DNA from 2 places in the uncultured Maritalea sp. genome. Region 2 is predicted to be linked to the other one. Evidence: predicted binding sites of a transcription regulator. Region 2 holds the regulator's gene; the other holds the start of a gene.
What was found. Region 2 encodes HrcA, which represses chaperone genes, less so after heat shock. Its sites were predicted from a motif close to GTTAGCACTCNCNNNNNGNGAGTGCTAAC; they were not measured.

Region 1 (10,134 bases), on a different contig from region 2:
TATCTCTTCTCATCATCATCAGCCTAACCCTTGTGATAATGGCCAAACGCATGGGCCTTGTTGCCATGTGGATCAGCATCACGGCGCTTATTCTCACCCAATATTGGGCGCATTTTGGTTTTGTTGATGCGGATTTCACCGCGGGCCGTTCCCTCTTGTCCTATCTGCGCGGCTTCATGATCCCCACGCTCATTACGGTTTTGTTTTTGTTCCCGTTCAAGGTGAAACGATAAAGGCTCGCTCTGCCTCACGGTGCGCAACACAGTTTTCATGACGGCCTAAAACCGGCCTATGAAAACTGTTGCACCTCCGGCGGGGCGGCCAAAAAGTTGGTCGGGGTCCTCAACAACGAGTTGTTTCGTCCGTCTTTTCCCACACTTGCTCAGCATCGGTGTTGGGACCAATCGGCGGGGGTGCCGGGGTCGGGAGCGTAGCGACCAACGGCGGCGCGAAAAAAAGGGCGACCCAAAGGCCGCCCTAATTTCACAATACGTTTTGAGTGCAGAGCTTAGAAGCCCATACCACCCATGCCGCCCATGCCACCCATATCAGGTGCGCCGCCACCGGCTGCTTTTTCTTGTGGAATTTCAGCAACCATAGCTTCGGTTGTGATCAACAATGAAGAAACAGACGCAGCGTCTTGAAGTGCTGTGCGCACAACTTTAACAGGATCGATGATGCCCATTTGGATCATGTCGCCATACTCAGATGTTTGTGCGTTGTAGCCGTAAGTTTCTGAAGCGTTTTCGAGAACTTTGCCAACAACAACAGAAGCTTCGTCACCAGAGTTTGTAGCGATCTGACGGATAGGAGCTTGAAGCGCGCGCTGAACGATCTTGATGCCAGCATCTTGATCAGCATTTGCGCCTTTAACAGTTAGAGCAGATGAAGCGCGAAGTAGAGCAACGCCACCACCAGCAACAATGCCTTCTTCAACCGCAGCGCGTGTTGCGTTCAATGCATCGTCAACGCGGTCTTTGCGTTCTTTAACTTCAACTTCGGTTGCGCCGCCAACTTTGATAACAGCAACGCCGCCAGCAAGTTTAGCCAAACGCTCTTGAAGTTTTTCGCGGTCATAGTCAGAAGAAGTGTCTTCGATCTGAGCTTTGATTTGACCAACGCGACCTTCGATGTCGTCTTTTGTGCCCGCACCATCAATGATGGTTGTTGTTTCTTTAGTAATGTCAACGCGCTTTGCAGTGCCCAACATGTCCAAAGTAACTGTTTCAAGCTTGATGCCAAGATCTTCTGAGATCACTTGACCACCAGTCAAAATCGCGATGTCTTCAAGCATTGCTTTACGACGATCACCAAAGCCAGGAGCTTTAACAGCTGCAACTTTAAGGCCACCCCGCAAACGGTTCACAACCAAAGTTGCAAGCGCTTCGCCTTCAACATCTTCAGCAATGATAAGAAGTGGACGTGAAGACTGAACAACAGCTTCAAGGATCGGCAACATAGCTTGTAGGTTTGAGAGTTTTTTCTCGAACAACAAGATGTATGGGTCTTCAAGTTCTGCAGTCATTTTTTCTGTATTTGTAGCAAAATACGGAGAAAGGTAACCACGGTCGAACTGCATGCCTTCAACAACATCAACAGTTGTTTCAGAAGTTTTAGCTTCTTCAACAGTGATAACGCCTTCGTTGCCGACTTTTTCCATTGCGCGTGCAATTTCTTCGCCGATAAACGCTTCGCCGTTAGCAGAGATTGTGCCCACTTGAGCAACTTCTTCGCTTGTCGAAATGTTTTTCTTTGCTTTTGCAAGATTGGCAATAACTTCAGTTACAGCCAAATCGATGCCGCGCTTAAGGTCCATTGGGTTCATGCCAGCGGCAACCAATTTCACGCCTTCAACAACAATTGATTGCGCCAAAACTGTCGCAGTTGTTGTGCCGTCACCAGCAACATCGTTGGTTTTTGAAGCCACAGAACGCACCATTTGCGCGCCCATGTTTTCAAACTTATCTTCAAGTTCGATTTCTTTAGCAACAGAAACACCATCTTTGGTGATGCGTGGTGCGCCAAAAGACTTGTCGATAACAACATTACGGCCTTTTGGGCCCAATGTAACTTTTACAGCGTTTGCAAGGATGTTGACGCCCTTAAGCATCTTATCGCGGGCATCGGTGCCGAATTTTACTTCTTTAGCAGACATTCAGTTTGCTCCTTAGAGATGTAGAAAAATGGGGGATTAGAAAAGGCTCGGATTAGCCTTCAATCACGCCCATGATGTCGCTTTCTTTCATGATCAACAGGTCTTCACCGTCGATCTTAACTTCTGTGCCAGACCATTTGCCGAAAAGCACACGGTCGTTGGCTTTAACGTCTGGCGTGATGTGCTTGCCATCTTCGTCGCGGGCGCCCGGGCCAACAGAAACGATAACGCCTTCAGAAGGTTTTTCTTTAGCTGTGTCTGGAATAATGATGCCGCCTGAAGTTTTTTCTTCAGAATCGACACGACGTACGACTACTCGGTCGTGAAGTGGACGGAAGCTCATGCTCGTTCCTTCAAATTGTTATCTGTTAAGTCAAAAACAAAGGTCGTTAGCACTCTTGGTTGGTGAGTGCTAACAACCAGCGTCACACAAATAGTAAGCCCCCCGCACAGAGTCAAGGATAAGCAAACAAACTTTTTAATCAGATTTTTAAAGAACCCTTGCAAAACCCGCGCTCAGCAGTGCCAAGAAAGCACTTTGCCCGAGGATATCTTTCGTGCAAGCGTGGTTTAGTTTGCTCAGCAATTGCCTTTTTGAGCGCACCCGGTTAAGCCTTTGCGCGATAAATGGGGACTGTTCCCCCAAAACCGCCGTATATTGACCAAGAGTGACCTGATGGATCGCACCAGCGAAACGCAAAGCCAATCCGCAAACACAAAAATTGAGCCACAGCTTTCGCTTGTGGTCCCAACCTTTAATGAAGCGGGAAATGTCGCTTTGTTGGTGGAAAAGCTCGAGGGTGTTTTGGCCGATATCCAATGGGAGATCACCTTTGTTGATGACAATAGCCCAGACGGCACCGCGGATGTCGTAAAAGAATTGGGTAAGTCCAAATCCTATGTGCATTGCATCAAGCGGATCGGGCGGCGCGGCCTATCTTCAGCCTGCGTTGAAGGCATGGCTTCAAGCAATGCGCCTATTGTTGCGGTGATGGACGCAGATTTGCAGCACGACGAAACGGTGCTGCCTCAAATGTTTGAAATGGTTGCTGGTGGCAAAGACCTGGTGCTGGCCTCTCGCTTTTATGGTGGGCAAACTGCTGAAGAGGGTTTGACCAAATTCCGCGAAATGGGGTCAAACGTGGCCAATTGGATCGCCAATTTGGTAACGGGCACAAAAATCACCGACCCAATGACCGGGTTTTTCATGCTGAAGCGTGAACGGTTCGAGCATGTGGCACCAAAACTCTCGAGCGAAGGCTTTAAGATCCTCCTCGATATTATCGCCACCGCCCGCAATATGGGATCGCCATTAGATATTGGTGAAGTCGGCTTTAAGTTCCGCGCGCGACATGACGGTGAAAGCAAAATGAGCCCGCTTGTTGCGGTCCAGTTTTTTGGTCTTGCCTTATCAAAAATGACCGGCGGGCTATTGCCGGTGAGCTTTTTGCTCTTCGCGCTGGTTGGTGCATTTGGCGTGGTGGTGCATTTGGTGGCGCTAACGCTCGCCAGCAGCCTGTTTGGGTTCAACTTTACCAACGCTCAATTGTTTGCCACCTTGGTGGCGATGACATCCAATTTCCACCTCAACAATATCCTCACCTACGCAAATCAGCAGCTACGCGGCCCAAAGTATTGGCGCGGGCTTTTAAGCTTTTATGCCGTGTGCGCAATCCCTGCGATTGCCAACGTATCGGTTGCCGCTTTTATCTTTGAAAAGAACTCGCTCTTTTACGTGGCGGCAATTGCCGGCATCTTGATCAGCATGGTGTTCAATTACGCCATGACCCGCATATTCACGTGGCGCATCAAGTAATATGCAAACGGGCGCACAAGAATTACGGCACCGCATAAGAGCCCCCCAAGGGCAAATTAGAAATGCTGTCATTTGGTTGATTGTCGCCACCACGATTTACCGGCTGTGGGGGGCATGGGCCATCGATCTGGTGATCGGTGAAGCCTATTATCTCAGCTCCGCCCGGCAACTGCACCTGAGTTACTTTGATCAACCTCCGGTCTTTCTGTGGGTGATTTGGCTCACCAAAACACTGACCGGCAGCGAAGCGCCAATAACTTTGCGTCTGCCCTTTGTTTTGATGTTCTCAGGCGCCACCTGGATGTTCTATCGCATCGGGGCGCGCTTTCATTCCGAACGCGCAGGCCTATTCACCGCAATCATTGCCAACATCCCCATATTGTTCACGCTCTCCATCGGATCTTGGATGCAGCCCGAAGCGCCGTTGACCCTCTTGTGGTTGGTTGCTGTGTGGTTGCTCTTGGATATCTTCTTTGGCCCCCAAAAGCGCACTGGTATCAAGAGCTGGTTGCTTGTTGGCCTTGTGCTTGGTTTGACCTTTATGACCAAATATCACGCTGTGTTTTTGGTCTATGGGGCAGGGCTGTTTGCACTGTTCAACAAAGATGCGCGAAAGTGGGTCTTGCATCCTGGACCATATTTGGCTTTTGCAGTTGCAGTCATCATTTCGCTCCCGGTTTTGATCTGGAACCTACAAAACGATATGGCCTCGTTTGCCTTTCAAGGTGGTCGTGCGCTGGGTGACCAGTTCCGCCCAGAATGGTTGTTGCGCATGATCGGTGGGCAGCTGATTTATATGACCCCTTGGATAGCGCTGCCAGCGCTTTGGGTTGGGGCCAAATCCCTATTCAAGGGACCCACGGCCGCTTATCCTATAAAGACCCAAAGCGGCATGAGCTTCTTCTTTGTTATGCTTGCGCATGGACCTATTTTGTTTTTCACAGCTGTGGCCGCATGGTCTGACACCCAGTTTCATTTTCACTGGCAAGCGCCTGGTTATATGATGTTGTTCCCGATCTTGGGCGCAAGTTCAGCAATCTTGTGGGACAAACATCGCAAGCTGGTTCTGGGTTGGTTGGCCGTTGGAGCGCTGCTAAGCTTTGTTGTGATGACAGCGCTCATTTCGCATACAATTACCGGATGGGCGCGGGATTATTTCCCCCCGGGCGAAGACCCCACCAACGGCGCGTTGCGCTGGCAGGAGCTTGAAGATTTCTTTGAAGCCGAAGGTGTTTTTGAAAAAGAGAACACGTTCATTGCCGGGTATTTTTGGACTGAATGTGGCATGATCGACAATGTGGTGCGTGGCACACTGCCTCTTGCTTGTTTAAGCGATGATCCAAGAAATATTGCGTTCAACATATATCTGACAAAACATCAAGGCGATGACGCTTATGTGGCGGCAGTATTGCACGATGATGCAACTGTTATGGATGACCTATCAAAAGTCTTTGAATCGGTGGAGCGGGTTGGCGAGGTTGTGCTGATGCGCAATGGCGCGCCAGCCATGAACCCGATCCGCATATATAAAGGGCACAGCCTACGCGTTGATCGGGAATTCAAAAAGTTAGAAGCTGACATTGTTGAATTTGCAATGCTGCCCCGTACTCAGATTGCGGAGTTGAAAGGCAAATTGTCGCGCGCGGCAAACGATGGCCCCGAAACGGTTAACCTGCTGCTCGATGGCGAGAATATTGGCCAGATTGAAATGAGCGGGCCAGAGGCAGAATTTGTGATCTACCCGCCACACAATTGGCAAATTGGGATGCGTGATGTCTTGATAGAGTTCAAGGCCGAAAGTGGCGCGCCGATTAAGATTGAGTATCTGACTGTGGACGTGGCAAACCTGCATTTGTAGGGCGCATCATTATGGTTTCAACTTCGTCGCTGCTCGCAACCGTAAAGCCAAATTTGGCATAAAATGCTTGCGCCGGGCTTTGGTTTAGAACAATCAGAACAATGTCCTTTTGCGCTTTGTCAGCAACATCTATTGCGCGTTCAAGCAAAATCTTGCCAATGCCTTGACCTTGATAATCAGGCAGCAAATAGAAATGACCCAAATATAGTTGATCTTGTTTTGGGATAATGGCGTAACAGCCGATCAGCTTGTCTTCATCAAACACAAGCGTTGTGCACTCAGGCTGAAATTCCCCCGCGAACCGTTTGCGAGCCCGAACGGGGTCAAACCGCCCAAGCGCCTCTAGGCTCGGGCGCATTGTGATCAAACGAATGTCAACAAGCCGCTCATAATCATCGCCGGTGGCTGAGCCAAATCTTAGACTAGGTGGGATTGGCATAAGCACCTACGCGGCGCTGCGTTCCTGTGCTTCCAGTTTTTCCCAAGACAGCTTTTTGCGATAGATCGTTGAAGGGCTGATCTCAAGCGCAGCAGCGGCCTGTGAAATATTGCCACCAAATGCGGCGAGCGCATCTTCAATTATCTTTTGCTCTTGCTTCCATAAGGGCAGCATTTGTTCGCCAACAGATTGGGCGTGACGGTTTGGAATGTGTGTGTTTGGCACGGGCGCAACAGCCATGGCCGCATTGGCTTCTACATCGGCCAAACGCACCATGCGGGACGTCACCAATTCCCCATCGTGCATCACAACGATACGGCGAATAAGGTTTTGAATTTGGCGCACATTGCCTGGCCATTCTCGATCCATAAATTGATCGGCAGTTTCACGGTCAAAACCAATAAACTGTTTGCCTTCTTCTTGCGCATATTGCGTCAAGAATTTTTCAGCGATGGGCATAATATCCGCAGGGCGCTGGCGTAATGGGGGCAAATGAATGGGTAAAACGTGCAAACGGTAAAACAAATCTTCGCGGAACTGCTTTTCCGCAATCATTTGCATGGGGTTGCGGTTGGTGGCGCAAATAATGCGCACATCCAGTTCACGCGGCAAAGCTTCGCCCACGCGGTTGATCGAGCGGGTTTGCAAAAAGCGTAACAGCTTGGCCTGCAGGCTCAAATCGAGTTCACCGATTTCATCAAGGAACAAAGTGCCGCCGTTGGCGATTTCTGCTGCGCCTTCGCGATCTTCCATCGCTCCAGTAAAGGCACCTTTTGCCACACCAAACAGTTCGGTTTCCATCAAGTCGCGTGGGATCGCCCCACAGTTGATGGCAATAAAGCGTCCTTCTTTGCGCGGTGAGCGCGCATGTAGAGCTTCGGCACATACTTCCTTGCCAGTTCCGCTTTCACCCGTGATGAAAACTGGAGCTGCGGAGGGAGCAATGCGGCCAATTTGCTCATAGATGACCTGCATTTCAGCAGAAGTGCCGACGAATCCTTCAAAATCCACATTTTCGCCATTTGACTTTGGCGGTGTGAATTGGCGGCGTTTGCCGTGACGTACAGATAATTCATCCAAACGCTCAAACATGGTGGCCGCCGAGACAGGTTTTGCAAAATAGTCATGGGCACCTGAACGCATGGCCGCAACGGCCATAGAAACAGAACCACCATCAGACAATGCCAAAACAAGTGCGCCCGGTGCTTGGCTGGTGATGCGCAACAGCGCAGCTTCGGCGTTTGGATCAAGGTCGCAAAGCGTGTCTAAGTCACAGATAACAATGTCAAATTCGTTGGCTTTGAGGGCGCAAAGGGCGGCCCGTCCACTGGTCACATGTGCACAAGGTACATCATCCCCCCAATCCTTGGAAAGGTGTGCAAAACACTCGTTTTGGACCAAATTGTCACGATCAATGACGAGAACTTGGGTAGGACATGATAAGCCATTTGCGACAGGCATTATGGCATTACTCCCGATTCTGGGTCTTCTTTTCGCATTCTTGCTTGCCTCAATTCTTTAGGAATAGGGTAAACAAAGTGTTTGCAACTGCCGCATAATTGAAAAATAGTTTGTGAATGTGCCAAACTTAGCCCGAAATGCCCCTCTTTGAAGGCGGGCTTTGAAATGCTATGACAAGGGAATGACGGATTCTCGTTAATAAGGGAACGAATAGTCTTGCGTGCGATCGTTTTGTTTTTTTTGGCTGTGGCCTGCCTGAGCATAGGGATAACGACCTATTTTGCGCTCGGCTTTACGGTGATCGAGTCGTTCCTTGTAACCATCGTGGCGTTGCTTGCCAGTTTTGTGTTTATTGAAGCTTTGTTTCGGCGCCGTACCGAAACCTATTTGGTTAATCAAACCGAATCCATTGCCCGGCAACTTTCAAACGTTGCAAAAACCTCTGAAATGCTTAGCGATCAAGTCAGCTTCTTGTCCGGTTTAAATATGAAAGACCGAACGGATAATCTTGAAGCCGATGTATCTGTTTTGGGCACCGTGGTGCGCCAGCTCGCAGAAGCAGTGGCGGAAATGGAAGAAGCCCAAGCCGCTGGTGTGGCCGGGTCAAACAAAAATTCGGCTGACTACAGATACAAGGGCGACGAGGACAGCGGACGCGGCGGCGGATTTGAATTTATTGATAATGGCCCTGTTGTGCCCATCGAGGCAGTTCAGCACGCTTTGGCGAATAATGAGATCGAGCAATTCTTGCAACCGATCGTATCGCTGCCACAGCGGCGCACGCTGGGCTATGAATTGATGCCAAAACTACGCACTGATGATGGTGTGTTGCATGAAGCTGAAGATTTTTTGCATTATGAAGACAACACCGGCACAATTGCCGAACTCGAGCAATTGTTGATCCGCCAAGCGGCCAATATTGTGCATCGTGCCAACATTACTGGCGATCCAACAAATCTATTTGTGCCTATTTCTCTTGCCCTGTTACGGGATAAAGAAAACTGTAGCACCATGGCGGGCCTATTGGCCTCAAATCGTGCTGTTTCAGCCAGTCTGATGCTGACCTTATCTGAAGCGACATTTGACGCTTTGAACGCCTCTGACAAAAAATCTTTGGCTGAGCTGGTACGGGCCGGGGCTGGAATCTGCCTGGACAATGTGCGTTCTTTGCGGCTTACGTTCCAAGCGATGTCGGAGCGGGGCGTCAAATTTGTGAAAGCTGATGCGCAAGCATTCATCAACAATCCGCTCGATTTTACGGATTTTCATCGGGCTGACCTTGCCGACTATGTGGAACGATTTGGCATTGGCCTTATCATGGACAATGTCACAAGCGAGGACCATGTCTTAGAATTACTCGACGATAAAATTCCTTATGCGCAAGGCAAACATATCGCTCAGCCTTCCCCCGTGCGGCCAGATTTAGCATCGGAAAAATCGTCAAAACGCAGCGCCACGCGCTAATTCACAAAAAGGTATTGCTCAAAAATGACAACGTCTATTCGCCGGCGTGGCCTTGATGCCGTTCATACCGATTTCAACGTGATTTTTTGTGACGTTTGGGGCGTGCTGCACAATGGCGAGCGCGTGCACCCCAAAGCGGTTGTGGCTTTACAAAACTTTCGCAAAACCGGCGGCGCTGTGATTTTGGTCACCAACGCGCCACGGCCATCAGCCGAAATTGAAAGTGAATTGCTGGCAATGGGCGTGCCTCAAGGCGCGTTCGACGGATTGGTGAGTTCTGGCGAAGTCACCCGCGATCTGATCGCAGATTATCACGGTAAAACCATCTATCGATTAGGGCCGCAGAGCGACGATGGGCTTTTTGACGGCATTGAAGTGCATTTCGGCTCGCTCGACGAGGCCGAAGCCATTATTTGTTCTGATCTGGAATATGGCCGTACGCCGCATGATTATGATCAAGAAGTCCTCGATTGGAAGGCGAGGGGCCTGCCCTTCATTTGCGCCAACCCGGACAAATTTGTCGAAATTGGCGATCAATTGATCTATTGCGGTGGTGCATTGGCCGATGTTTATCAAGAAGCAGGCGGCGAAGTGATCATGGCGGGCAAGCCGTTCACCCCGATTTACGAAAAAGCCAGCCAATTGGCACTTGCGAGCCGCAATATTGCACTCAAGGATCAAAAGGTCCTCGCCATTGGAGATAGCGCCAGAACCGACGCCACGGGCGCGGCGCTTATTGGGGCGGGCTTTCTTTTCGTGTCCGGATCAATCCACGCGCAAGATTTGGGTGATCTATACGCGCCTGATGAGATGCAGATCCAAAAACTATTGGCGCCAACGGGCGCCAAAGTGGTGGGCTATTGCCCTTTTCTGGAATGGTAACAAACAGAGCCTAGAACATGGCGTCCACAGCGTCTTGATCAATGCCTTCGCCCTTATTG
Region 2 (13,888 bases):
TGCTGTGGTCTTTTCTTTGATTAGATCCGCATCATCGCCTTCCAGCGCTGATTTGAGTTCTTCCAAAGCAACTTCGATAACTTCGCGTGTGCCTTCGTCGACTTTGTCGCCATGCTCTTTCAATGAGCTTTCTGTTGAGTGGACCAAAGCCTCGCCTTGGTTTTTCGCTTCAACAGATTCGCGCTTTTTAACGTCGGCATCAGCATTTGCTTCCGCATCTTTCACCATGGCTTCGATCTCTTCATCTGAAAGACCACCAGAAGCTTGGATTCGGATTTGTTGCTCTTTGCCAGTACCTTTGTCTTTCGCCGACACATTCACGATGCCGTTGGCGTCAATATCAAAAGTAACTTCAACTTGGGGAACACCGCGCGGTGCTGGCGGAATGCCAACCAAGTCAAATTGGCCAAGAACCTTGTTGTCCGCAGCCATTTCCCGCTCACCTTGAGAAACCCGAATGGTCACCGCAGACTGATTGTCTTCAGCTGTTGAGAACACTTGGCTTTTCTTGGTTGGGATCGTTGTGTTGCGATCGATCAAGCGGGTAAATACGCCGCCCAATGTTTCAATACCCAAAGACAATGGTGTTACGTCCAAAAGAAGAACGTCTTTAACGTCGCCTTGCAACACACCAGCCTGAATAGCAGCACCTGCAGCCACAACTTCATCAGGGTTCACACCCTTATGTGGCTCTTTGCCGAAGAACTCTTTAACGACTTCTTGGATTTTTGGCATACGGGTCATACCGCCAACCAATACCACTTCGTCGATTTCGCCAGCTGAAATGCCTGCGTCTTTCAACGCCGCTTTACAAGGCTCAATCGTACGCTTGATGAAATCTTCAACCAACTGCTCAAGCTTTGCGCGTGTCAGTTTAAGTTGAAGGTGTTTCGGGCCAGATTGGTCAGCCGTAATAAACGGCAAGTTGACTTCGGTTTGTGTAGCTGAAGACAATTCGATTTTTGCTTTTTCAGCTGCTTCTTTCAAACGCTGCAACGCAAGCTTATCGCCACGAAGGTCGATGCCGTTTTCGCGTTTAAATTCGTCCGCCAAATAATCAACCAAGCGCATATCAAAATCTTCACCGCCAAGGAAAGTATCCCCGTTGGTTGATTTTACTTCAAAAACACCATCGCCGATTTCAAGAATCGAAACGTCGAATGTACCACCACCAAGGTCGTACACTGCAATGATGCCTGCTTCTTGTTTGTCCAAACCATAAGCAAGAGCCGCAGCTGTAGGCTCGTTGATGATCCGCAAAACTTCAAGACCCGCAATTTTGCCCGCATCTTTTGTGGCTTGGCGCTGGCTGTCGTTAAAGTACGCAGGAACGGTAATAACGGCCTGAGTTACCGGCTCGCCCAAATAGCTTTCCGCTGTTTCCTTCATTTTTTGAAGGATCATGGCTGAAATTTGTGAAGGGGAGTATTTCTCACCCTTTGCTTCAACCCATGCATCGCCGCTATCAGCTTTGACGATTTTGTAAGGAACTAGATCTTTATCTTTTTTCACCATCGGATCGTCGAAACGACGGCCGATCAAACGTTTGATCGCAAAAAGAGTATCTTCCGGGTTGGTTACAGCTTGGCGTTTCGCTGGCTGTCCAACCAAACGGTCGTCGTCTGTGAACGCGACCATTGAAGGTGTTGTACGCGCACCTTCTGCGTTTTCAACGATTTTTGGCTCGGCCCCGTCCATAATCGCAATACACGAGTTGGTGGTACCAAGGTCAATTCCAATTACTTTACCCATTTATAAAACCTCTTTGTTGGCAGACCCTTTGTCTGACCCCGTTTCCAGCAGTCTTTCACCGGCATAAAAGCCGTTCGGATCCCTCATATTCATGTTTCAGGCACCGCCGTGCCCAATCCACTTGTTGATCGGTATATAGGAAGCAACAAATTGGGCTTCAAGCATCAAAGACAAGATTCTTTGAAACCGGCTCTTAGACCTTTGTTGCATCTCTTAATCGATCAATGTGCTTGCGAATAATTTGGACCGTAAAGAACAAGCGCGGTTATATAGACGTGATTGATTTAAAAAGCGACAGGAAAAAACAAAAAAACATGCGAATTTTCCCCGGCCAACTCGCCAAAACCGAGCAAGTGGAACTCCTCAAGCACATTGAAAATGCACTAGAAATCGCCCCGCTTTTCACCCCCACCATGCCAAGAACAGGTAAGGCCTTTTCGGTGCGCATGTCCAATCTTGGTGAGTTGGGTTGGGTTTCAGATCAACAAAAAGGCTACCGATATCAAGCACTGCACCCAACAACCAACAAACCTTGGCCCCAGATGCCCACCATGTTGTGCGACCTCTGGCATGAACTGACCGGCTATCCTGCTCCACCTGAAGCTTGTTTGATCAACTATTATGCCCCAAGCGCCAAAATGGGTCTGCATCAAGACAAGGATGAAGACGATCTTGATGCCCCGGTATTGTCCATTTCCCTTGGCGACCGCGCGCGGTTTCGGCTTGGGGGCACGACGCGTGGCGGCAAAACATCGTCATTTGACATTAGTTCAGGCGATGCGCTGGTGTTGGAAAAGGACACGCGGCTCGCCTTTCATGGCATTGACAAGATTTATCCAAATAGCTCTGAATTGCTTGCATCTAGCGCTGTGTTCCAAGACGGCGGACGGGTGAATTTGACCCTAAGGCGGGTCACAAAATCGAAATCAATTTAGCAAGATTTGTACAAAGCGGTTTGCTAGAATATTGAGAGAACAATATCGCAACAAATAGTGGGATGGACCAATGAAACATGAGCGCAAGGGAACATGCCTTTGTGGGGCAGTGGAAATTAGTGTCAACGCAAATGCCACCAAAATCGGAGCGTGCCATTGCACTATTTGCCGGCGCTTGAGCGGCGGATCGGCGTTCCTGGCTCTGCATGGTGACGACAAGCTTGAAGCAACGGGCGCCGAGCATATTGGGCGCTATAGGTCCTCAGATTGGGCAGAGCGTGGGTTCTGCACAAAATGCGGCACCCCATTATTCTACCACCTAACGGTAGGCACCATGGAGCATTTCTATTCTGCGGGTCTTTTTCAAGAAGATGATGCGGATTTTAGAGTGGTGCAGGAGATATTTGTTGAACAAAAGCCTGACTATTATGCTTTCTCAGATGAAAATAGCGAACGCAAAACCGCAGAACAGGTTTTTGCAGAGGCGAATGAGTAATAAAAAAAACCGGCGGAAAACCGCCGGTTTAAAACCTTAGAAAACGGATCGAACAGATTAAACTGAGCGATCCAAATTTTCGCCCGTTTCTGCGGCGTCATCACCATTGTTGATGGGCACAACCTTTGGGCCACCTTTGGCAACACCAACCATGGCGGGGCGCAATACGCGTTCGCCGATCACATAACCAGCTTGCATAACTTCCATCACGGTGTTTTCCGCTACATCGCTATTTGGAATTTCAAACATGGCTTGGTGAAAATTCGGGTCAAACTTTTCGCCTTTTGGCTCAAGTTTGGTAATGCCGTTTTTCTCAAGCAACCGGTGCATTTCGCGTTCGGTCATTTCAACACCCTCGATCAAGGATTTGAACGGACCTTCCGCTTCATCTTTGGCTTCTTGTGCCATAGTCATCAATGCACGTGACAGGTTGTCAGTTGCGGTAAGCATGTCACGAGCAAAGTTTGCCATTGCGTATTGACGGGCATCTTTGACATCGCGCTCGGTACGTTTGCGCAGATTTTCCATCTCCGCAACAGCGCGCAACAACCGATCTTTAAGCTTGGCGTTTTCAGCCTCAAGGACTTGTGTTTGAGACGCCGCTTCCTGTTCGCCCGCAGCATTTTCTTGAGCCTGATCTTCGTCTAGCTCAGTTTGATTTGCTTCGTTTTGGAACTCTTCGTCACTCATTATGTCGTTTCGCTTGTCTATTTAGTGAAATTGTTGCCCCGGATATCGACCATTGAACGTGAAATTTCAAGCACTCAAATCAATTGAACATGAAATTTGCGTCAAACACTGCGTTTGTTGATCAGTTTGGAGACCACATGGGCGGTATAGTCCACTGCCGGTACAATCTTGGCGTAATTAAGTCGTGTTGGTCCGATGACCCCCACAATTCCAACCACATTGGCGTTGTGGTCGCGATAGGGCGAAAGGATCACAGACGAGCCAGAAAGCGAGAACAATTTGTTCTCAGAACCAATAAATATCCGCACCCCATCCGCATCGTGGGTGTCACTCAACAGATCGATGATTGATTTTTTTGATTCCAACTCGTCAAACAGTTGGCGTACCCGATCAAGCTCTTCGCTTGCCATGGTGTCTGCAATCAAATTGGCACGGCCGCGCACAATCAAGGTTGGGGTTTCATCGCCCCGAGGTTCAGACAGCGTGGCAAGGCCTTCGTCGACCAATTGTTTGGTTAGCGCATCCAACTCAGATTGATGGGCAATATGTTGGGCTTGCAGCATCGAGCGCACTTCGCGCAAGGTGCGCCCAACAATGTGGTGGGATAAGAAATTGCTCGCTTTGGTCAATTCGCTCGCCGTCAGCCCGGGCGGGATGGAAAACACCCGATTTTCCACATGCCCATCTTCACCCACCAAAACAGCCATCGCCAATTCAGCGTCAAGGCGCACAAATTCAATATGTTTGAGAACAATGTCGGCTTTTGGAGCCAACACCAAGCCAGCACCATGTGACAAACCTGAAAGAACTTGGCTGGCTTGGGCCAATACATCTTCGATTTTTTCATGCTGGGTGACGCCATCAATATGTTTTTCGATGTTGCGGCGCTCTTCTGCGCCCATTGCGCCAACTTCCAGCATGGCATCAACAAAGAACCGCAGCCCTGCCTGAGTTGGAGCGCGCCCTGCAGATGTATGCGGCGCAGCGATAAGGCCCAAATCTTCAAGATCAGCCATCACGTTGCGCACGGAAGCCGCTGAAAGGCTTTCCTCCAGCGCGCGCGATAATTGTCGCGAGCCCACGGGCTCTCCCGTTTCAATGAACCGCTCCACAAGGCGTTTGAAAATGCCTTGCGAACGTTCATTGAGAACCGACAAAAAATCTTGATTGATAGGTGGTGTGCTCAAAACAGCCTCGTTAAACCAAACTCTATTCCTATTTATGCGCAATTTCTTGGATCGCCAAGCGATTAGCCGTTCAAATTTTTCGCAAAAATCATCAAAAGCAGCGCTTTACCCTTGAAGTTGGCTGCAATTTCAGCCAAGCAAAGCCACAAGATAAGGGCATTACAAAAGGGGAACCCTATGCGGCCGTCAAAACGCGCAACTGACCAAATGCGCGATGTTACCATTGAGCGCCATGTTTCTTCTCACGCAGAAGGATCATGCATGATCTCGTTTGGTGGCACCAAAGTATTGTGCACCGCAAGCGTTGAAACCAATTTGCCACCCTGGCGTCGGGGCCAAGGTTTGGGATGGGTTACCGCAGAATATGGCATGTTGCCCCGCTCAACAGGTCAGCGCATGCGCCGCGAAGCAACCGCGGGCAAACAATCTGGCCGCACCCAAGAAATTCAGCGCCTTATCGGACGGTCTTTGCGCGCAGTGGTCGACATGAAAGCATTGGGCGAAAACCAAATCACGGTGGATTGTGATGTGATCGAAGCGGATGGTGGCACGCGCACAGCCGCGATTACCGGTGCATTTGTGGCTATGAGTGACGCGCTGTCATGGATGCGCGAACGCGACCTTGTTGGTGACAATGTGGTCAGCGATCATTTGGCGGCTATTTCTTGCGGCATCTACAAAGGCCAACCGGTGCTTGATTTGGACTATGACGAAGATAGTGCGGCAGAAACTGATGCAAATTTTGTGATGACTGGTTCCGGCGGCTTTGTTGAAATTCAAGGCACCGCAGAAGAGAGCCCATTTTCTGCCGACGAATTGGCAAAATTGATTGGTTTGGCGCAAAAAGGCGTCAATGAGTTGGTTGCACTGCAAAAAGCGGCGTTAAAGGACTAATATGCGCAAGCTGCAAAAAGGCCAAAAACTGGTTGTTGCCACCCATAATGAGGGCAAGGTACGCGAATTCCGCACGCTTTTAGAACCATTTGGGTTGGAATTGGTGTCTGCTGGCGAATTGGGGCTGCCCGAGCCAGAAGAAACCGGTACAACGTACGAAGAAAACGCCAAGATCAAAGCCTTGGCGGCAACCAAAGCCTCAAGTCTTTGGGCGCTGTCTGACGATTCAGGTCTAAGCGTTTACGCCCTTGATGGTGACCCTGGCATTTATTCAGCGCGTTGGGCAGGACCAAACAAGAATTTTGACGATGCAATGGTCAAGGTTCACACCTCTTTGATGGAAAAAGGTGCAATGGCGCCGGGTAAACGCACAGCCGCTTTTGTAGCGGTTTTGTGCCTGGCCAACCCCGAAGGCGAAACAATATGCTTTGAGGGGCGAGCTGAAGGCACATTAGTATGGCCCCCACGCGGCACGTCTGGCTTTGGTTATGATCCCATGTTCCAGCCCGATGGGCACATGCGCACTTTTGGTGAAATGAGCGAAAGCGAAAAACACGCTTGGTCTAAAGACAAAATTGGACTTTCGCATCGCTCGCGTGCGTTTTCTTTGTTTGTGAAGGACTGTTGCCCTGACGATTGAGCCGGATCTTTTTGGCGTCTATGTGCATTGGCCGTTTTGCGCGGCCAAATGCCCTTATTGTGACTTCAATTCTCATGTGCATCGCGGTCCCTTTGACGAAGAGGCCTTTGTTGAGAACTATCTCACCGAGATCAGCCAAACAGCTGAATTGGTGCCGGGTCGGACTGTACGCTCGATCTTTTTCGGTGGGGGAACGCCTTCCCTAATGCAGCCCCAATCGGTTGAAAAAATCATCAATGCGATTTCCACCAAATGGCAATTATCCAACGACGTTGAAATCACCCTAGAAGCCAATCCCACAAGCGTGGAACGAGAAAAGTTCCAAGCCATTCGCTTGGCAGGCGTTAACCGGGTATCGCTCGGGGTACAGTCTTTGCGCGCCGAGCCACTAGCTGCGCTCGGGCGTTTGCATTCAGTCGAAGACGCAAAAGCGGCGGTCAAACTGGCCCAGTCGATATTTGATCGGGTCAGCTACGATTTAATCTATGCCCGCCCCAACCAAACTTTGGACGAATGGCGCGAAGAATTGAACGAAGCGCTGGATTTAGCCCGGGAACATATCTCGCTTTATGCACTGACCATTGAATCGGGCACCCGCTATTATGACCTGTTTCATGCCGGTAAGTTGAATATGCCCGGCCCCGAATTGTCAGCTGACTTTTATGAATTGACCCAAGAAATCTGCGATGCGCGTGGTTTACCGGCCTATGAGATTTCAAATCACGCCGCGCCGGGCGAAGAAAGCCGCCACAATCTAACCTATTGGCAATATGGCGAATATGCGGGCATCGGCCCAGGCGCACATGGACGTTTATTGATTGAAGGTAAGCGCCACGCCACCGCCACTGAGCGCATGCCATTCAAATGGGCTGAATATGTAAGTGCAAAAGGCGATGGGTTCGTTGAGTTTGAGGCCCTAAGTCGCGGCGAGCAATCAGACGAATATTTGCTGATGGGTTTGCGCCTTAAAACCGGCATTTCTCCAGCTCGTTTTGAAGCGCTTGCGGGGCAAAAACTGCGCCAAGAACAAATCGACCACCTCACCGGGATTGGTTTTGTCGAAATGCTGGAAGATGGCAACTTAAGGGTCACCGATAAAGGTTGGCCCGTGCTTGACGCTGTTGTGGCAGATCTTGCGGCCTAAGGGGTAAACCCCTTAGGGCATCTTCGCCCCGTCAACGATCCGGCTGCCATCTATTACCACTTGCTTCACCACCAAAGCATGTTGGTTTGTGCCATTGTCAAAGAACCGGAACACCCCATCTTGGCCTGCAAATCCACTTGGACGTGTTAGCTGATTGCGATCATAGCGTGGTGTTGCATTGGCTAGGGACGAGGAGTTTGCCAGCAATATGGATGTATAGGCAAAGGTTGCCATTGGGTGTGGCGCCACCCCATAAATGGCTTCATATTCTGGCTTCAAACGTTCATAACCGGCACCATCCACCGCGGGAAAAAAGGCACCCGTTAAGAAAGGCGTTTGAGAAACTTTAACGTCGCCATCCCAGTCAGCCGAGCCAATAATTGTAATGTCAGACTTTTCAATTTGTGCGCTTTCAAGCAGCACTGCAATTGAAGGGGCAGTTGCCCGGTCAGGCAAAAAGATCGCGTCAACCGTACCCGAAATCAAAAATGGCACCAATTGCTCAACAGCTGTGCGCGCTTCTTCTTCATTCGAGAATTGGTAAATCCCGTGGATTGCCGCGCCCGTTTCTGAGGCAGCAACACGGAATGCGCCCTCTTGGATTTGCCCAAAGTCGGTGCGCGGCACGATGGCGGCAAAATTCTTCCGGCCAAAATTCTGGGCATATTTGATTGAGCGCAAAACTTCAGATTCAGGCAAGACGTTCAACAAATAGATACCGGGGGCGGACGCGCCTGAATTGTTGGAGTAGCCAATCAAGGGAATGCCCGCCGCTCGCGCAACGCTGCCTGCTGCCCGCACGCCGTCGGCTCTAAGTGGCCCAAGTATCAGACTTGCGCCTTCACTCACAGCCTGTGTGGCAAGCGCCTTGGCCGTTACCGCAGAACCACCTGTGTCTTTGACCACCACTTGGATATTGGAAGCGAACTGGTTGTTTGATTTGATTTTGTCAATTGCCATTTTGGCACCATTGCGGATCGAAATGCCCACAGTGCCCAAGCCGCCTTCAGCACTCAAAGGCGTCAACAAAACCACACGTACTGGCCCATCGCCTAGGGTTTCGCCACTGGCTGGGGGTAGATTGCCTTGCAGCACTGGTTTTTGCTGGTTGTTGGATAGGTTGGACGGGCCAAAATTGAAATCGGGTGTGCAGGCAAAAAGCCCAACCGCCGCAAGAAGACTTGCTGCCAATTTGGCGCCGCCCGCCAAAGGTTTCAAGTTGAATGCCAACATCGCTAAAGTACCCCAGTTTATTTTTTGCCGCTTATTGTGCTCTTGGTCTTACGCCAAAATACGCAATTGCTCCAATAGCTATACAAAACAGGCTGCAAAGCTTAAAGAGTCAATTGAACAAATATTTGGACAATGAGCAGATTTCATGGCGGAACATCAATTTCTTATATCTGGTCATGCATTTGTAGCGCCCAAGCTCGAGCCAGCCCTATATTTGGTTTCCACCCCGATTGGTAACCTCAAAGATATCTCCGTTCGGGCGCTGGAAACCTTGGCGGGCGCTGAATTGATCCTTTGTGAGGACACGCGCACTTCCGCCAAGCTGTTAAACGCCTACGGCATAAAGACCCAAAAGGCATCGCTGCACGAACATAATGAAATGGCCCAAGCGCAAAATATTGTGGATGAGGTAAAATCAGGCAAAGCCATTTGCTTGATATCAGATGCGGGCACCCCGCTGATTTCTGATCCAGGCTTCCCCTTGGTTCGAATGGCCGCTGAAGAAACCATTTCTATTATCGCCATTCCCGGCGCATCTGCTGTATTGAGCGCGTTGGCGGTGAGCGGCCTACCAACGGATAGTTTTAGCTTTTTTGGCTTTTTGCCGCCCAAACAAGCCGCGCGCATAAGTAGGTTAGAAGAGCTTAAAACCCATCAACCAACATTGATTTTTTATGAATCACCCAAACGCACCAGCGCCACCTTGAGCGCTCTGGCGCAAGTGTTTGGCTCTGACCGGCAAGTTGTTGTGGCGCGTGAACTGACAAAGCGTTTTGAAACGCTTTATCGGGGCACAGCGGGCGAGTTGGCCGATGAATTTGCTGGTGAAACGGTAAAAGGCGAAGTGGTGATCTTGGTGGCCGGCGCAAGCAAACTGGCACAGGTTGACCCCGATCAATGGCGGGCAGTGCTGAAAACTTTGATGGAAGAAATGCCCCTGCGCGGAGCAGTGGACAAAGTTGCCGCAGACTTTGATTTGAAACGGAAGCAAGTCTATCAAATAGCGCTTGAGCTGAAAAATGCCGAATAGCTCAAAACGCACAAAAGCTGAGCATTTTGGCCGCAAAGGTGAATTTTGGGCAAAGATATTTTTGTCACTCAAAGGCTTTCGCGTCATTGACCAGAGATTTAGAGCACGAGGCGGTGAAATTGATCTCATTGCAAAACGCGGCGAAATGCTTGTGTTTGTTGAGGTGAAAGCCCGGCGCAAGCAAGAGCATTTGGGCGAAGCTTTTGAAGCGGTACGCAAAGACAGGATCATCTCTGCAGCTCAATATTGGCTTTCTCAAAACCCACAATATCAGACCCGAACAATAAGATTTGATGTGATCGGCCTTGCACCTTTATTCTGGCCTGTGCATATCGTTGACGCGTTTCAAACAAATTGAATGGATAAAGGCTTTATGGCAACGGCGAAAAAACTCAAAATTGGCGTGCAAATGGACCCAATTGAAAGCATCAACCCCGTTGGTGACAGCAGCTTTGCCATGATGCTTGAAGCCCAAGCGCGCGGTCATGAGGTCTTTTATTATCTACCCGCCACGCTGGCGCTTGAAAACAATGTGGTCAGCGCTGAGGTTTTCCCAATCAAAGTGATGGACGACACGAAGAATTGGTTCGAACTGGGCGCAGGTCAAATCACTGACCTGTCAGAATTGGATGTGATTTTGCTGCGCCAAGATCCCCCGTTCGACATGAATTACATCACCACCACCCATTTGTTGGAGCGTTTGCACCCCAAAACACTAGTGGTGAATGCACCTGAACCTGTGCGCAATGCCCCTGAAAAAATTCTGGTCACTGAATTTCCAGATCTTATGCCGCCAACTCTGGTCACCCGTGATCGGTCCCGGATCGTTAAATTCCGCGAAACCCACGGCGATATCATCGTCAAACCCCTGTTTGGCAATGGGGGAGCAGGCGTATTTTTGCTGCGCGAAAACGACCAAAACCTGGTTTCATTGCTCGAAATGTTTGAGGATAGTTTTCCCGAACCCTTCATGATCCAGAAATATCTACCCGATGTCAGAAAAGGCGATAAACGCATTATCATTATTGATGGCGTACCCGTTGCGGGGCTTAATCGCATACCCGCAGAAGGCGAAGCGCGCTCCAACATGCATGTGGGCGGTCGCCCTGAATTTGTTGAACTCACCCCCCGTGATCTTGAAATCTGCGCAAAAATTGCTCCAGCGCTTAAGCAACGTGATTTCATTTTTGTCGGCATTGACGTGATCGGCGATTATATTACCGAAATCAATGTGACTTCGCCAACAGGTATTCGTGAGATCAAGCGCTTTGGCGGGCCTGACATTGCGGTGTTGATTCTCGACGCTATTGAAAAGCGGCGCTAAACCGCTAGAGTGCCCTCATGCCGCTAGACACCTTTTTGATTGCCCTCACTACCTATTTTGCCACCATTGGTCCGGCAGATATTGTGGTGTTGTTTGCGGCGTTGACCGCAGGTGCATCGGCAAAAGAGCGCCGCGCCATGGCGCTCAAAGGCACAGTAATCGGTGGTTTGGTGCTTTTGTTCTTCGCACTGTTCGGCGAAGCGATATTGCACATTTTTGGCATTGGTCTGCCTGCTTTGCGCGCAGCGGGCGGTATTTTGTTGCTTTTGATCTCCATTGATATGGTGTTCGCGCGCGATTCTAGCGCCACATCTACCACCGACGAGGAAAATGCAGAAGCCGCGTCCAGCAACGATATTTCGGTATTTCCACTGGCTACGCCCCTTATTGCTGGGCCTGGTGCGATCGGGGCGACGATCCTTTTAATCGCCGATGCATCTGGCGATCATGCTCGGCAAGCTGCAGTTGTGGGCGGGTTGATGACCATTCTTATGGCCACTTACCTGTTGTTGCTTGGTGCGACCCAGCTGCAAAAGATCCTTGGCGTGACCATTTTGCATGTGGTGTCTCGGGTTGTGGGTGTTTTACTGGCGGCCCTGTCCGTTCAGTTCATCTTTGATGGTATTCGCACCTCGGGTCTTATCCCCGGTCTCACATAAAAGACTGATTGTCACTAAACCGGCTCGTCATGCCAATCGGTTGGCGCTAATCTTGCCTCATGCTTGAAATCTTTTTGAAAACATTGCCGTTCTTTGCCCTCATCGCTTTAGGCTATGGGGCGGGCCGTACCGGCTTTTTCTCAAAAGAAGCGATTGCTTACCTCACAAAATTCGTCTTCTATTTTGCCCTATCCGCCATGCTGTTTCGCTTTGCAGCCAACTTGTCGTTGGGCGAAATTTTTGACTGGGCCTTTGTGGGCGCTTATTTGGTGGGCAGTTTTGCAGTTTACGCCGTCGCGGCGCTGGTGGCACGCCAGCGCGGATTGACGATCGCTGAAATGGCGTTTGAAGCCCATACATCCATCATTGGCAACGTGGGTTTTCTGGGCGTGCCCATGTTGGTGTTATTGTTGGGTGAAGCCGCCATCGGGCCGGTCATTCTGGTTTTGGCTATGGATTTAACGGTTTTCGGCTCTTTGGTGGTTGTTTTGGTGACATCGTCCAAAGGATCATCTTCGCCAAGCGCAGCACTTCGGTCTGCTCTTTCAGGCTTGGCCGCCAACCCAATGATTGTGTCCATCACCATCGGGTTGATTTGGTCCGGGTTTAACATCCCCATGTGGCAGCCACTTGACGATTTTGTGACCATTCTTGGCGGTGCAGCCACACCGGGCGCCTTGGTCGCCATCGGTGCATCCTTGTCGACCATCAAAGCGCGTGGTCTGGTGCCTGCGTTTTGGTTGAGCGGTTTAAAACTATTCGTCCACCCTATCGCCGTGGCCATCACCGCACTTTGGCTGTTCCCCGTTGATGGATTTGCCGCAAGCGTCATGATTGCTTGCGCTGCCCTGCCAGTAGCGGGCAATATTTACATTCTGGCGCAGCACTATGATGTGGCGCCGCAAAAAATATCGGCCTCCATTTTGGTTTCAACCGTCGTCTCCGTTGCTACCGTGTCAGTGGTCATTGCCTTGGTGAAACAAATCCCGCTGTGAAAACTAAGCCCGCCTGTCGGGCATGGTTTGATCGAGCATGGGAAACAGCCACTCTTCAAAGATCTGGATTTTCTTCCAATTTTGACGGCGTTCTGGGTAGCACAGCCAAATCGCGTGATCTTCCTTTTCAACATGGTCAAACGGTTGCACTAAAGTGCCCGTAGCAATTTCTTCGCGATAGAAAGAGGGGGTCAGCAGCGCAACCGAGCTCCCCGATATCGCCGCAACCCCATGAATATATTGAACATCCAAAATCGGGCCAGTTGCTTTTTTCAACTCAGAGGTATTCACATTCATCGAGCTAAACCAACTGTGCCACCAAGGGTCCGATGGACTAGCCATAGGCAGTTTCAATAGGTCCTTGGGCTCTTTTAGGTCGTGTTGGGCCAACAGTTTTGGCGATAACATGGGCGTATAGTCAAAATGCATCAGCTTTTTCGCCACAAGGCCGGGCCAATTGCCGTTGCCGGTTCTTATGGCAACATCAACGCCCGCTGACTGAAAATCACTATACGCCGTGCTTGATATATCCAATTTAACGGCCAGTGCAGCGCAACAAATGGTAAATGCGCCAAAATGTTTGGCGAGCCACGAACTGGCAAACGTTTGCGCGGTTGTAATGGTCAATAAGTCGTCGGCTTGCCCCCGCGCTTCAGCAAATGATCTTCGAATAATTTCAAACGCTTCGGTGATGGAAGGTGCCAATCGCGCCCCTGCTTCAGATAAACTCACCTGCCGTGTTCCACGAATGAACAGCGGTTCGCCAAACCGATCTTCGAGCTGCTTAATTTGATAGCTCACCGCCGACTGTGTCATATGTAACTCACTGGCAGCATTAGTAAAACTCTTATGTCGTGCTGCGGCCTCAAAGGCTCTAAGCGCGGTCAATGGGGGTAAGGGGTCTAAAGC

Region 1: a site for HrcA is predicted at 2,544-2,572, ahead of Q0231_RS06905 (co-chaperone GroES). Genes of this name have one in related genera too.

Annotation. Positions count from the first base shown of each region.
Region 1 is NZ_CAKZPW010000164.1:969-11,102, forward strand. Features, by position in the region: gene Q0231_RS06895 (hypothetical protein) at 1-233, shown strand, start outside; gene groL (chaperonin GroEL) at 509-2,155, opposite strand; gene Q0231_RS06905 (co-chaperone GroES) at 2,208-2,498, opposite strand; gene Q0231_RS06910 (glycosyltransferase family 2 protein) at 2,832-3,971, shown strand; gene Q0231_RS06915 (glycosyltransferase family 39 protein) at 3,973-5,829, shown strand; gene Q0231_RS06920 (GNAT family N-acetyltransferase) at 5,783-6,268, opposite strand; gene Q0231_RS06925 (sigma-54 dependent transcriptional regulator) at 6,275-7,729, opposite strand; gene Q0231_RS06930 (EAL domain-containing protein) at 7,946-9,193, shown strand; gene Q0231_RS06935 (TIGR01459 family HAD-type hydrolase) at 9,218-10,075, shown strand; partial or broken gene Q0231_RS06940 (protein phosphatase CheZ) at 10,086-10,134, opposite strand, start outside.
Region 2 is NZ_CAKZPW010000304.1:843-14,730, reverse strand. Features, by position in the region: gene dnaK (molecular chaperone DnaK) at 1-1,752, opposite strand, end outside; gene Q0231_RS12520 (alpha-ketoglutarate-dependent dioxygenase AlkB) at 2,067-2,687, shown strand; gene Q0231_RS12515 (GFA family protein) at 2,758-3,183, shown strand; gene grpE (nucleotide exchange factor GrpE) at 3,241-3,873, opposite strand; gene hrcA (heat-inducible transcriptional repressor HrcA) at 3,975-5,060, opposite strand; gene rph (ribonuclease PH) at 5,238-5,954, shown strand; gene rdgB (RdgB/HAM1 family non-canonical purine NTP pyrophosphatase) at 5,956-6,594, shown strand; gene hemW (radical SAM family heme chaperone HemW) at 6,584-7,738, shown strand; gene Q0231_RS12485 (penicillin-binding protein activator) at 7,751-8,971, opposite strand; gene rsmI (16S rRNA (cytidine(1402)-2'-O)-methyltransferase) at 9,117-10,001, shown strand; gene Q0231_RS12475 (YraN family protein) at 9,991-10,359, shown strand; gene gshB (glutathione synthase) at 10,375-11,325, shown strand; gene Q0231_RS12465 (MarC family protein) at 11,343-11,984, shown strand; gene Q0231_RS12460 (AEC family transporter) at 12,044-12,979, shown strand; gene Q0231_RS12455 (LysR family transcriptional regulator) at 12,983-13,888, opposite strand, start outside.